3 regions of the Mycobacterium sp. SMC-11 genome follow, and region 3 is predicted to be linked to each of the others. Evidence: predicted binding sites of a transcription regulator. Region 3 holds the regulator's gene; each other region holds the start of a gene.
What was found. Region 3 encodes LexA, which represses DNA repair genes until DNA is damaged. Its sites were predicted from a motif close to CGAACANNTGTTCG; they were not measured.

Region 1 (4,436 bases), 1.1 Mb from region 3:
CCGGCACGCCGGAAATGGCACGCTCCCAACCTGGAGTTGAACCAGGATTCCGCAAACTGAGGTAACAAGACCCCGTCATGCAAACGTACGCGAATCAAGTGGTTCTGGTGCAGGCAACTGACGATCGACCCGTCCCACACTGCCACTCGACCAACTTCATCAGGATTAGCGTGCCCCTCGACGAACAAAAGGTCGTCCCGTTCCAGCCTGGTTCGAGCCGCCTCCGACTCCGTCACGTTGATGCTCTTGACCTGCGTCAGTTCCAATCGACCGCGGTAGACATTCGCAACGCGTAAGTAGGGCAGCGCGAGAGGCAAACCTTGGCGCTTACTCGTGACCTGCAAGCCACCTTGAATGTCCGCGCACTCGCCGAGGGTTATGCTGGGCCGAAGGTCGCCAAACATCTCAAGGAAGATTGACCGTGCGAGTTCGTCTAATTGTGCAATCATTTCGCGCCGCTTGACCCGGAGCGCATCTGCCTGGTCGAGGATCGCGGCGATGCGGCGCTGCTCGTAGAGGGGCGGGAGGGGCAGTTCGATCCGCTCGAGGTCGCTCTTCCGCAGGGAGGGAACCGTTGTCGACGTCGCATACCGGTACAGGTCGACCGACTGCAGAAACCGGAAAAGATAGCCTGAGTCGACTTGCGACGTAGGCGTCGCAGCCATGGCGTTGTTGTCGACGAGCATCGGTCTAGCAACTATGACTCTGTGGTTTTGCCGGATTGCTTCGCCGATCTTGGCGAAGAGTGTGCTGCCAGGTGGAATTGGCTTGCTCTTGAGCGCAGCGAGATCTGCGTCGTTGACGAAGTTGTCGGCGGTATCGATGTATAGCGCTCCATTGCGTCCGTGCCGTGATATGTCTCCGACCTTGGCGAACGGATACTCACCGCTCTTACGCCCCTGGAGCGCGGGCGGAAAGCCGATACCAGCGCGGAGATCCACGACTTCCCCCAAGGCCACCCGCCTCACGACAGCATCGCCTTCAAGTCCGCCAGCCCCGCCGAAATCTCCCCTTCTAACTTCTCGATCTCGGCGATGATCTCCAGCGGCGGCCGATGCTCGACCTCGTCGTGCACGATCTCCTTGTACCGGTTCAGCGACAGGTCATAGCCCTGGGCGACGATGTCGTCCTTGGGCACGCAGAAGGACTGCTCGGTACGTGCTCGTTCGAGTTCGGAACCATCACGCAACACCCACCGCTCCACCACATCTGGCAGGTCGTTTGCCTCCACCGGGTTGCGCTTGTCATCGAGCGAGAATCCGTCGGCCTGCACATCGTAGAACCAAACGTTGTCAGTTCCACTGGAGTCAGTCTTGGTGAATAGCAGGATCGCCGTTGACACCCCCGCGTACGGCTTGAACACCCCCGACGGCAGCTTCACCACTCCGTCGAGTTTCTGCTCCTCCACCAGCACCCGGCGAAGTTCCTTGTGCGCCTTGGATGATCCGAACAGCACCCCGTCGGGCACGATCACCGCTGCCCGGCCACCCGGCTTCAGCAGCTTCAAAAACAACGCTAGGAACAGGAGCTCGGTCTTCTTGGTCTTGACCACGCGCTGCAGGTCTTTGGACGTCGACTCGTAGTCGAGCGAACCCGCGAACGGCGGGTTGGCTAGGATCAGCGTGTACTTCTCGGCATCCTCGCTGGCGCCCTCAGACAGCGAGTCGCGGTACCGGATGTCCGGTGATTCCACCCCGTGCAGCAGCATGTTCATGCTGCCGATGCGCAGCATGGTGGCATCGAAGTCGTAGCCGTGGAACATGCTGGCGTGAAAGTGCTGCCGCTGCTCGGCGTTCGTTAGTACGCCGGGGTGCTGATCGCGGACGTACTCCGAGGCAGCCACCAGGAATCCGGCTGTGCCACAGGCGGGGTCGCAGATTTCGTCGCCCGGCCGCGGCGCCGTCATCGCAACCATGGCCTTGATGATGTGTCGCGGAGTGCGGAACTGCCCGTTGACGCCGGCGGAGGCGATCTTGGACAGCAGATACTCGTAGAGATCACCGTTGGTGTCGCGGTCATCCATCGGGATGTCGTCGAGCAGGTCCACCACTCGCGACAGCAGCTGCGGGGTGGGAATGGTGAACCGCGCGTCGCGCATGTGCTCCGAGTACGTCGATCCGTCGCCGCCCAGGCCGCGGAGGAACGGGAAGACCTCGTCGGCGACGATCTTGTGCATCAGCGTCGGGTCTTCATGCTTGAGCTTGGACCAACGCAGATGCTGCTGGCTCTCGCCGAACAGGATGCCGTCACTGGCGCCGGTGAGGCGCGCCTTCTGCTCTGCGAGCGTGTTCAGATCGTCCAGCCGGCGGATGAACAGCAGATAGGTGATCTGCTCGATGACCTCCAGCGGGTTGGAGATGCCGCCGGACCAGAACGCATCCCAGACCCGGTCGATCTTGCCCTTGAGCTCACCGGTTATCACTGCTGCACCCACCTGTCTGCGGCCGTCGAAGGTTGAACAGCACTGTATATAGGGCAATACCGACAGGAACGGAACCGGTGACATGCACGCCGGCGGGCGCGCCGCAGTTCCGGCCGCTTTCATCCACAGTTGCCCGATTGATCCACAGGCGATCGTTCGACCCCCAGCATTCGAACAATTGTTCGATACGTTGGGGATGTGTCCCAGCCAGATCAGGTCCTTCCCCCCGCCGCGGCGGCCCGTGCGGCCGTCCGCGCGGACCTGACACTGATCGACGACGCCCAGGCCCGGCTCCGCTGCGCCGACACCGACATCGTCGGCAACGCGTTTCGCGTGGAAGTTGCCGAACGCCTCGAAACCCAGCACAGAGTCAATCGCGGCCTGTCCTACCGCATCTTCGGCGAGATCGCCGATCCCGCCGACGGCCCCGACGACCCCCGACTGCCCGCCGACACCAAGATCACGGACCTGCTGTGGTCACGCCTGCGCATCACTCGGGCCGAGGTCCGGCGCCGTTTCCGCATCGCGGCGCGCATCCGGCCGCGGCGCAATCTGACCGGCTCCCCGACCCCACCCGAACTTCCCGAAGTCGCCGCCGCTGTCGAGGACGGCCGTATCGGCGATGACCACATCAAAGCGGTCACCAAGGCCCTCGACGAACTGCCCGCAAAAGTCGCACCGGCCGATCGTGAGGCCGCCGAACGGACTCTGGTGCGCCACGCCACCGAACAGGACGCCGTCTTCGTGACCGCGATCGGGCACGCCATCGCCGATCACCTCAATCCCGACGGCAATTTCACCGATGAGGACCGGGCACGGCGGCGCAACCTCGTCCTGGGCCGTCAAGGTCCCGATGGAATGAGCAAGCTGAACGGCTGTATCGACCCGGAAACTCGCGCCTACCTCGAAGCAGCCATCGCTGCGGTTCGCCCCGGCCACCGCAAGCCCGAGGGCACACCAGAACGCGATTCCAGGTCGTCGGGGCAACGAGACCACGACGCACTGAAGCTGGCCCTGCGTCATGGCATCGAGTCCGGCGCCATGGGCACTCACCGCGGCGTTCCGGTGACCGTCATCGCCGTCACCAAACTCGCCGACCTCGACCAAGCGGTCCGCGCCATGGCTGACCCGGACATCCCGATGCCGCCTGCGGCCCGCACCGGCGGTGGCAGCCGCCTGCCGATGCGTGATCTGATCCGGATGGCGGCCAACTCGATTCACTACCTCGCGGTGTTCGACAACCACTCGGAGCGGCCGCTGTATCTGGGCCGCAGCAAGCGCATCGCCACCCTGGATCACCGGATCATCTGCCACGCCCGCGACCGCGGTTGCACCAGACCGAACTGTCCGGAGCCCGGCTACCACTGCGAAGTTCACCATTCGACCGCTTGGGCACACGGCGGGCGCACCAATCCCGACGAGCTCCATTTCGCTTGCGGCGGCGACCACGGGGGTGCCACCCGTGGCGATCTACAGACCGTGGTCACCGAGCAAGGCCGCCTGGCCTGGACCGACGGCACCAGCCCACCACGGATCAACCATCTGCACCATCCCGAGGAACTTCTCGACGACGACGCAGATCCATAGCCGCGACATCAGGCATCCGAGCCCGAACCGCGAGAAGATGGCACCGTGACGACCTATGCCGAGATCCGCAACAACGCGCCGCTGTGGCCGGGCGTGATGGACAGCTCACTGCTGGGCAACCGGCAGGCACAGGCCGCGCTTTATCTGGCCGACATGGCCAAGCGGGGCAAGTGGAGCACGGTGATCCGGGAACTCGACCGCGGCGATCACGTGGTCGACATCAAGGCGTGGCGGCCCGGTGGCAAGACCTGGCTGACGGTGCTGCATCAGGCCGGCTGGCACGGCGCCTCTGCCGATGTCGCGTCCTGGCTGATCGAGCAGGGTGCGCTGCGCTCGCAACCGGACGCCGCCGGACGCACCGCTTATGACCTGGCCGTCGAGCACCAACGGTCCGCCGAACTGCTGGAGGTGCTCAAGCCTCCCCCGG
Region 2 (4,436 bases), 570 kb from region 3:
GGCCGCTACCGCTTCCACCGCCCGTTGCACCACGGCCATCGCCTCGGCCCAGCTGTCGCTTTCGATCACGGTGAACATGGCATCGGTGCGATTGGGCAGTCCCGATTCCCGAACGACCCGCACCGCCTCGGCGACGATCTCGCCGACTCCCTCCCCCACGCCGAGCGGCGTTACCGAGAACGCAACCAAGACCGACACGTCATTCACCCCTCTCGACAGCGTCACCGCGAGCGTACCTAGCATCGAGGCCGTGCGAGTTCTGGTCCAGCGTGTCTCATCGGCCCGCGTCAAGGTCGACGGTCAGACGGTCGGAGCGATCGAACCGGACGGCCAGGGCCTACTCGCACTGGTCGGCGTGACCCACACCGACGATTCCACCAAGGCGCAGCGACTCGCCGAAAGCTTTGGCAGTTACGCATTCTCGATGGCCAGAAGTCGGCAGCCGATGTCGGCGCGCCGATTCTGGTGGTCAGCCAGTTCACGCTCTACGCCGACACCGCCAAGGGCCGGCGGCCATCGTGGAATGCCGCCGCGCCGGGTCCGGTCGCCGAACCGCTGGTCGCCGAGTTCGCCGAGACCCTGCGCGGGTTGGGCGCGCAGGTGGCCACCGGGCAGTTCGGGGCACATATGCAGGTGGAACTGGTCAATGACGGTCCGGTGACGGTGCTGCTCGAGCTCTGAGGCGAAACCGCTCTACGCCCAGTGCCGTGGGCGCTAACGTGGCCCGATGAATACAGCTGCCAAGGTCCGTTACGGCGGGTACGCCGCGATCGCCGTCGCCGCGCTCGTCGCCACCTGGAGCCAGAACCTGGCCTACCAAGGAACCGACTCGTTCTTCTCCCGGTGGCTGCCGGACACCGCGGTGACACCGGCGTCCCGCTCGATCACCGCCGACATCCTGATGCTGTTTCTGTCGGCGGCGGTATTGATGGTCACCGAAGCCCGCAAGCACAACGTGCGGTTCGTCTGGGCCTACATCTTCGGCGGATTCCTCACGGCGATCAGTTTCACCTTCCCGTTGTTTCTGATCGCCCGCGAACGTCGGCTGGCCGCCGAGGGCGCCTCGGCACCCCGCCTGGGTGCCCTTGATGCGGCACTGCTGGCCGTGGTCACCCTGGTGCTGGCGGGCGCAACGCTGTGGGTCGATACCCGATAGCGCGCGCCCGCATACTGCCTCGTATCACGTTGCGCGCATAAGGGGTTCGTTGCCTCGCGGCCCGTCAGCTCAGCCTTAGCCCTACGGCAGGGGCACTGGACAACCCGCCCGTATCAGGCGTTCAAGATCAGCATCTGGAATCGGCGGCCGTATTCGATCTTCTACGATTTCGACATCGGCACCCGCTGCCTGTTCGAAATCGACGGCCTGCTCTACACCGACCAAGTCAGCGCAGTCCGCATGTACTACGACGAGTCCACACCGAAAACCTTCGACATCACCATCGGCACCGGCGGCGATATGGAAGACCCCCTCGGACAAGTCGTCCGCACCATACAAACCATGTGGAACGCCATCGGCACCATATTCGGGAGCAACGACCTCTTCTAAGGCGCACCCGGCGGGAAATACGTACAGGCCAAGTCATCAACCCGTCCGTCAGCCAGAGCCCCAAAGTGCTCGATGCATTCATCCCGGCCACCGTCGGGGTACTTGCAGGTCACGAAGGCTTCCAGAAAAACATTTCCACGACGACTTTGGCAGCGCACGTTCATCTTGACCATGCACTGGTTATACGCATCAAGGGTTTCCACGTTGGCTAATGCGGTGCACGTTTCGTCGGCGTGAACCGGTGCCGGTGCTGCGATAAACAATGCGGCCGGCGCCACGGCGAGTAGGGCTTTGTTCCACACGACTCGTCTCGTTAACGCGGCTCCGCGCCGGATTCTGGTGCCGGAGCCGGCTCGGAACCAGGCGGGACGTACGTACAAGTGTGGCTGACAATCTGTGCGCCGCTGCTGAACGGGGAGGGATCAAGGTGTTCGATGCAGTCATCCCGGCCGCCGTCCGGGTAGCTGCAGGCGACGTGGACTTCCACATAAAAGCGTCCAGCGTACACGCACGACACGTCCATCTTCTTCGTGCACGCTTTATACGCGTCAAAGTCGGGTGCCAACGCGGTGCATGCACCGTCGGCGTAAACCGGTGCCGGTGCTGCGATAAGCAACGCGGCCGGAGCCACCGCGAGTAGAGCTTTACCCCACACGGGGCGTCTCCTTCGCTGGCTACCGCTTGCGTATGCCTTGCGCGTCATTGCGTTCCTTTCGTCCTGATCACCGAGTGAGGAGGGGTTGATGCAACCGCATATCGACGTCCACGGTCGGTTGGTCCTTCCTGAGATTCCTGAGCCGGGCCCGGATGCACACCCGCTCGATAAAGCCATGTGGGCCATTGCCGATGCCCTGAATTGTCCAGTATCACCCGACGGCACCATTTACTACTTGCGGTTTCTCGATCGACGTCTACCAACCGCCTGCCGTCGCGGACGAGCCGTTTCCAGAACCTTCCAGCCGTGGCCACAGTTATCCACAGTTGACGATTCTGCTAACAGGTTTGGGTCAGCCGACTTTTCTGTCGGTCGGTCGAACTAGTGTTCGATACATGGGCAGGAATGCGATCGCGGATCGGGACACCATTCTGGGGTGCCTCGACGCGATCGAGACCGCCTATGACCAGCTCGCAGAATGCTCGCTGGATGCCTTAAGCGCCGACGACTTGATGGCGGTGCTGGCCCGCCGGGAAGCGTTGGCGTGGCGGGCGCCGGTGGTCGATCACCGGATCCTGGCCCGGTTGGTCACCGACGGCGATCCGGGCGCTTTGGGGGCGTGCTCGCTGACCAAGGCATTGGCCGAGCGGTTGCGGATCAGCGGCGCCAGCGCGCGGCGTCGGTTGGCCGAGGCCGCCGAGCTCGGGCCACGCGCCGCGGTGACCGGGGAACCCCTGGAGCCCGCGTTGCCGGAACTGGCCGCCGCACAGGCTCTGGGTCGGATCGGGCCGGAGCATGTGGCGATCGCCCGCAAGGCCTTGACGAAAATACCGGCCGCGGTCAGTGCTGCCTACCGTCAGCGAGCCGAGCGCGACCTCGCGGTACTGGCAACACAATTCGCGCCGGAAACCTTTGCCCGCCTGGCCGATCACCTAGTAGCCGTACTCGATCCCGACGGAGACTTCACCGACCGGGAACGCCTCGCGAAGCGCGGACTGCGCCTGGGCCGCCAAGACGTCGACGGGATGAGCACGCTGTCGGGCAAGATCACCCCAGAACTGCGCGCCACCCTCGAGCCGATCCTGGCCAAACTCGCCGCCCCCGGGATGTGCAACGCCGCGGACGAGCACCCGTGCATCAGCGGGACACCGAGCCAAGAACAGATCCAGCGCGACAATCGCCGCCCCGACCAACGCACCCACGACGCGCTATTGGCCGCCGCCCGCGCCCTACTGGCCTGCGGCGATCTCGGCCAACTCAACGGCCTACCGGTGACCGTCATCGTCACCACCACCCTGGCCGAGCTACACGTCGCAGCCGGCCACGCACCGGTGACCGGCCCCCGCACCACCGGCAAAGCACACACGGCCGGCGGATCGCTCCTCCCCATGTCCGACCTACTGCGGATGGCCGAGCACGCATACCACTACTTGAGCGTGTTCGACGGCAAAGGGCGCGCGCTCTGGCTGGGACGTAGCAAGCGGCTCGCCTCAGCAGATCAACGCATCGTGCTACATGCCCGAGATCGCGGCTGCACGAGACCCGGCTGCACCGTATCGGGGTATTTGTCCCAGGCGCATCATCTCGAAAAGGACTGGGCCCACAACGGAAAAACCGACGTCGACGCCCTCGCGTTGGCGTGTGCACCCGATAACCGGATGGCCACCGAACAAGGCTGGACTACCACCCTCGGACACGACGGCCGCGTCGCATGGATTCCCCCACCGAAACTTGAACGCGGCCAACCCCGAGTGAACCCGTTCCACTTCATCGAAGCCGTCATCGACTACCACACCCGGCCCAACCCGACACCCGACAAGGCCGGCGATCTACCCGAGGAACTACCACCGCCGATCAACGATTGGCCCGAAGCGGGGTGACCGCCGCGGCACTAACGGAAGTCGGGCGGAGCGGACAACCCGGCAGCCGAGACGGGCGACAGATAGACGCCCACCAGGGTGCGATGCCACCAGGCTCCGTCCCGTCGCCGTTCGGCCCACGTGGTGAAGCGGTACTCGTAGAGCAGGATCCGCACGAAGCGCGGCGGGGTGTCCGGAAACGGGTTGTAGCGCAACAGACGTAACGTGTCGCGGTCATTGCTCAGTAACCGCTGCAGCAGCACATCACGCCACGGCAGCCCATACCGCGGCGAGAGCGCGGCGAACCACATCAGCCAGTCCAGCCGCAGATGGTAGGGCGCCCATTGACGCGGAAGTCGGTCCACCGCACCGGGTT
Region 3 (4,436 bases):
GCTACTCGGTCCGACGAAGCGTGGCGGTGAGGTGGTTCTGCGCGGGCTGGCCGACTGCGCCCATGTCCAGCGTGTACGACAACTCATCGCCGTCGAGGCGATAGTGGCGGCCCAGGACGGTCACTTCTTTGGCCGTCGGCGCCAGCCCGATCGTCGGCGCGGACATCTGTAGGTCCACGCCGTTGGCTGTGACCGTGTAGCTGCCTACCTCGATCTCGGTGATACCGCTGGGATGCGCCAGCACCCACTCGATCTGACCGGGTTGCGGCACCCGCAGGTAGCCGGTCTCGGCATGCAGGGGCAGGCCATCGGCGGGCGACTTGGTCTTCTGGCTGTACACCAGGAACGGCTTGCCGACGTGTGAGAACACCACCTCTTCGAGGTAGTCGAATGACGCGATCGTGGGATACACCCCGGATCCCTGGCCCGACCAGGTGCCCAACAGCGGGGCCAACTCCACAAGGTTCGGATGCAACTCGGGTGCCATGGCGCCAGCGTAGTGCGCGGTGACGCCCGCACGGCTCAACTGGTGCTGGGCATCTCGCGGTGTTCGCGCAGGGCCTCGATCTCCCGCTCGAAGTCGGCGGCCGAGGAAAAGGATCGGTACACCGAGGCGAATCGCAGGTAGGCGACTTCGTCGAGTTCACGCAGCGGACCCAGGATTGCCAGGCCCACCTCGTGGCTGGGAATCTCCGGCGAACCTGCCGCTCGCACAGCGTCTTCCACCTGCTGAGCCAGCAGATTCAGCGCATCGTCATCGACCTGGCGGCCCTGGCAGGCCCGGCGCACGCCGCGCATGACCTTCTCCCGGCTGAACGGCTCGGTGACGCCACTGCGTTTGACCACGGCCAACACCGCGGTTTCCACCGTGGAGAATCGGCGACCGCATTCCGGACAGGACCGACGGCGCCGAATGGCCTGGCCTTCATCGGCTTCGCGGGAATCCACCACCCGGGAGTCTGGATGGCGACAAAACGGGCAGTGCATTGCCGCTCCTTCGCCGTGCCGGGAACCCGCACCCTCAGACAGCTGGGGCACCGTGGGCCATTGGGACAACTGCGAGCGTACCTGCGCGGGTTCCCGGCGGCGCTGCGCAGTCGCCGCGAGCGGCGACCGAAGCGACACGGCGACCTCAGCCCAGCGGAGCGATCAGCGTCTGGCCGGCGTCCAGGGCCACCGACTCCAGGCTGTTGAGCTCGCGGATGCGCTCGATGACCTGTCCGGCCGGCGCGTCCGGTGCGACGCGGGCCGCCAGGTGCGCCAGGCTCTCGCCGCTCTGGACGCGCACCACGCCGAGCTGGTCGGGCACCGCGGAGGCACCGCCGGCTGCTGCCGCGCCGAACTGGGCGATCAGCCCGAGCCACACAGTGATACCGGCGGCGACCAGAGCCAGCACGACGGTGGTCGCCGGGGTGATGGCCTTGACGGGCTGCGGCCGGTGCGGCGCACGGGACATCAGCACCCCGGAACCGCGGTGCCGTAGCGGGGCGCCGCCGGGCCGCGGCCGGACCAGCCGCGCCGGCTGGGTGCGGATCGGGTATGCGCGGCCCGAGGTCCGAGGACCGCGATGCAGCTGGGCCCGCTCGTTGCGGGTCTGCTCGAACGTCGGGGCGATCGTCTCGATGAGCATCATGTGCGGTTCTCCCTCACTCGGCGTCGGCGACCCTGTTCGCTCGACTGTTCGAATACTAATCGATTGTATGTTCGATGTCCGAACACGTGATCGAATCGTTGTCGAAAACATTAGCGAAGGGGTCCGACAAGTCGTCGACGCTTTCGAACGCCCGCGCGACACACCTCGAACACATGTTTGATTAATCGCAGCTATGCGACTAGATTCGCCCCCATGAGTGACAGCAGCAGTAACCCGGCGGGCCCGGACTCAGCGCTGACCGCGCGGCAGCGCACGATCCTGAACGTCATCCGCGCTTCGGTGAACGAGCGGGGTTACCCGCCGAGCATCCGCGAGATCGGCGATGCCGTCGGGCTGACCTCGACCTCCTCGGTTGCTCATCAGCTGCGCACGCTCGAACGCAAGGGCTATCTGCGCCGTGACCCCAACCGGCCCCGCGCGGTCGACGTCCGCGGCCAGGACGACATCACCGGCGCCGTCGAGGCCGCGCAACGCACCGAGTTCGCCGGTTCGGATGCGCTGCCCGAGCCCGCTTTCATTCCAGTTCTGGGCCGGATCGCGGCCGGCGGGCCGATCCTGGCCGAGGAAGCCGTCGAGGATGTCTTCCCGCTCCCCCGCGAGCTGGTCGGTGAAGGTGAGCTGTTCTTGCTCAAGGTGGTCGGCGAATCGATGGTGGACGCCGCGATCTGCGACGGCGACTGGGTTGTGGTGCGCCAGCAGAACGTCGCCGACAACGGCGACATCGTGGCCGCAATGATCGATGGCGAGGCAACCGTCAAGACGTTCAAACGCACCGGCGGTCAGGTCTGGCTGATGCCGCACAACCCCATTTTCGATCCCATACCCGGCAACGATGCGGTGGTGCTGGGCAAAGTCGTCACCGTCATCCGCAAGGTCTGATCATGTTCGCGCCGTGCCCACCGTTCGATGCGGAGTCGGCGCGACAGAAGGTCCAAGCCGCCGAGGACGCCTGGAACACCCGGGATCCCGCACGTGTGGTGCTGGCCTACACAGAAGACTCGGTGTGGCGCAACCGGGACGAGTTCCTCACCGGGCGCGCGGAGATCGAAGCATTTTTGCGGCGCAAGTGGGCCGCCGAACGTGACTACGCACTACGCAAAGAGCTGTGGTGCTACCAGGACAACCGGATCGCGGTGCGCTATCAGTACGAATGCTGCGACGCCGACGGCCAGTGGTGGCGCAGCTACGGCAACGAGCTGTGGGAGTTCGCCGCCGACGGCCGAATGAGCCGCCGCGAATCCAGCATCAACGACATCCCGATCACCGCGGCGCAGCGGCGCCTCTTCGGCCCGCGCCCGCAGCGCGAACGCGACCTGCCGCTGCCGCTGCGGTGATCAGCCGGCCCTGGTGAAGCCGTTGAGCCGCGCGGCATCCTCGGTGGCGAACCAGATCTCGGCGAGGGTGTCGTCATACAGCGCGTTCTGCGGGGTGTAGTAGAGCCCCGAGCCGATGTTCGCCTTGATCGGGTAGCCGTTCGGCTGCTGATACGGGTCGTCCAGCGGCAGGTGCATCACCGGGTGTACCGATTCGTCGATACCGAAGTTGCGCGGTTCGCCACCACCGCCGAAGGTGCGGGTGTCCGTGCCACCGCCGAACCTACGGGGCTCTGCGACAGCGCCGAACCCCCGTGGGTCCGCCCCGCCACCGCCGTGCCCCACGGCATGCCGACCGGTGCCGAAATCTTCTTCGGTCACCACCCGGGTGGGGGCGGTGTCGGTGTCGTCATCGTCGTCGACCTCCGCCTCGCTTTCGTGCTCGCCGTAGTGCAGCCACGGCGCATCCGGAATCGAGGAGACGGGCAGTTCGGGCTCGGACGCGTACGGCGCGGCGGAGGCGCCGTAGCGACTCGGAAGCCGGACGGTGCCCTCGTGCTCGCGGTGATCGTCGCGGTGGTCGTCGCGCCGGTCTTGGTGGGCCCACTGCTCGTCATCGTCGTCGTAGTCGTCGGCGACCGGGGCCGGCACTGCAACCGGCGAGCCCGGCAGCACAGCGGCCGGCCGACGCCGCTGCCACCACATCGCAGCCCCGGCGAGGGCGCCCAACACTGCCAGCACTACAACCGGGATCAGCACCCACATCCAGTTCCAGTGCGTTTCCTTGGCTGCGCCAGTCGCTGTCGACTTGCTCCCGTCGGGCAGGTTCGTCCCGGGAATCTGCAGGCCCGACAGCGCTTGCGCCAGCTCGGCCGGTTCGCTGCTGTAGGTGTTGTTCGCCTGGTTCCAGGCGATCGATCCGCCGGTGAACTTCTGCGACACCACGTCACCTTCGACGGTCTGGTCCCCCACCGGGGCGCCCAGCTTTCCGGAAGCTCCGTCGAGCTTGTCCCAGGCAGACTTCATCGCGCCGCGCACCACGAAGGCGCCGTTGTCGGGGCTGAAGAAGATCACCGGCTCGTCGTCGGCGGCGAACGAATTGAACTTGCTGCCCGAGATCGCTCCGTCAACCGTGCCGGTGATCGGGAAACCCAGGTCGCTACCGGCCGGACCGCCCAGCGACTCGTACTTGGCCAGCACGTCGCCTAGGACGGCATTGGCTCCGGTGACCGGGCTGAAATAGACCTTGCCGTGGGCGAAGTCCTGACCCACGCCGCCGTTGTCACCGACGGGGTACTGATCGCCCTGCTTGGCCCCAAGTGCGCCGGCGGGCCCGCCGGCGCTGCGCCAGGCCTGATCGATGGCCGCGGTCGCGTCGACCTGGGCCTGCACATCCGCCAGCTGCGCCGCCAGCTCCGGCGGAACCGTGGTGAACGTCCTGGTCGCGCTGTCGAAGGACAGTGTTCCGG

Region 1: the regulator LexA is predicted to act here: its motif matches at 2,594-2,607, upstream of ACKY0X_RS08365 (DUF222 domain-containing protein).
Region 2: the regulator LexA is predicted to act here: its motif matches at 2,579-2,592, upstream of ACKY0X_RS10600 (HNH endonuclease signature motif containing protein).

The regions. Positions count from the first base shown of each region.
Region 1 is NZ_CP176430.1:1,783,252-1,787,687, reverse strand. It holds gene ACKY0X_RS08375 (restriction endonuclease subunit S) at 1-968, opposite strand, end outside; gene ACKY0X_RS08370 (N-6 DNA methylase) at 965-2,422, opposite strand; gene ACKY0X_RS08365 (DUF222 domain-containing protein) at 2,621-4,009, shown strand; gene ACKY0X_RS08360 (ankryin) at 4,055-4,436, shown strand, end outside.
Region 2 is NZ_CP176430.1:2,276,815-2,281,250, reverse strand. It holds gene ACKY0X_RS10625 (MTH1187 family thiamine-binding protein) at 1-198, opposite strand, end outside; partial or broken gene dtd (D-aminoacyl-tRNA deacylase) at 251-681, shown strand; gene ACKY0X_RS10615 (DUF2834 domain-containing protein) at 728-1,156, shown strand; gene ACKY0X_RS10610 (hypothetical protein) at 1,397-1,546, shown strand; gene ACKY0X_RS10605 (hypothetical protein) at 1,543-1,848, opposite strand; gene ACKY0X_RS10600 (HNH endonuclease signature motif containing protein) at 2,597-4,081, shown strand; gene ACKY0X_RS10595 (lipase maturation factor family protein) at 4,093-4,436, opposite strand, start outside.
Region 3 is NZ_CP176430.1:2,850,589-2,855,024, forward strand. It holds gene ACKY0X_RS13395 (peroxynitrite isomerase) at 2-487, opposite strand; gene nrdR (transcriptional regulator NrdR) at 523-987, opposite strand; gene ACKY0X_RS13405 (LysM peptidoglycan-binding domain-containing protein) at 1,133-1,633, opposite strand; gene lexA (transcriptional repressor LexA) at 1,847-2,533, shown strand; gene ACKY0X_RS13415 (nuclear transport factor 2 family protein) at 2,536-2,988, shown strand; gene ACKY0X_RS13420 (LGFP repeat-containing protein) at 2,989-4,436, opposite strand, start outside.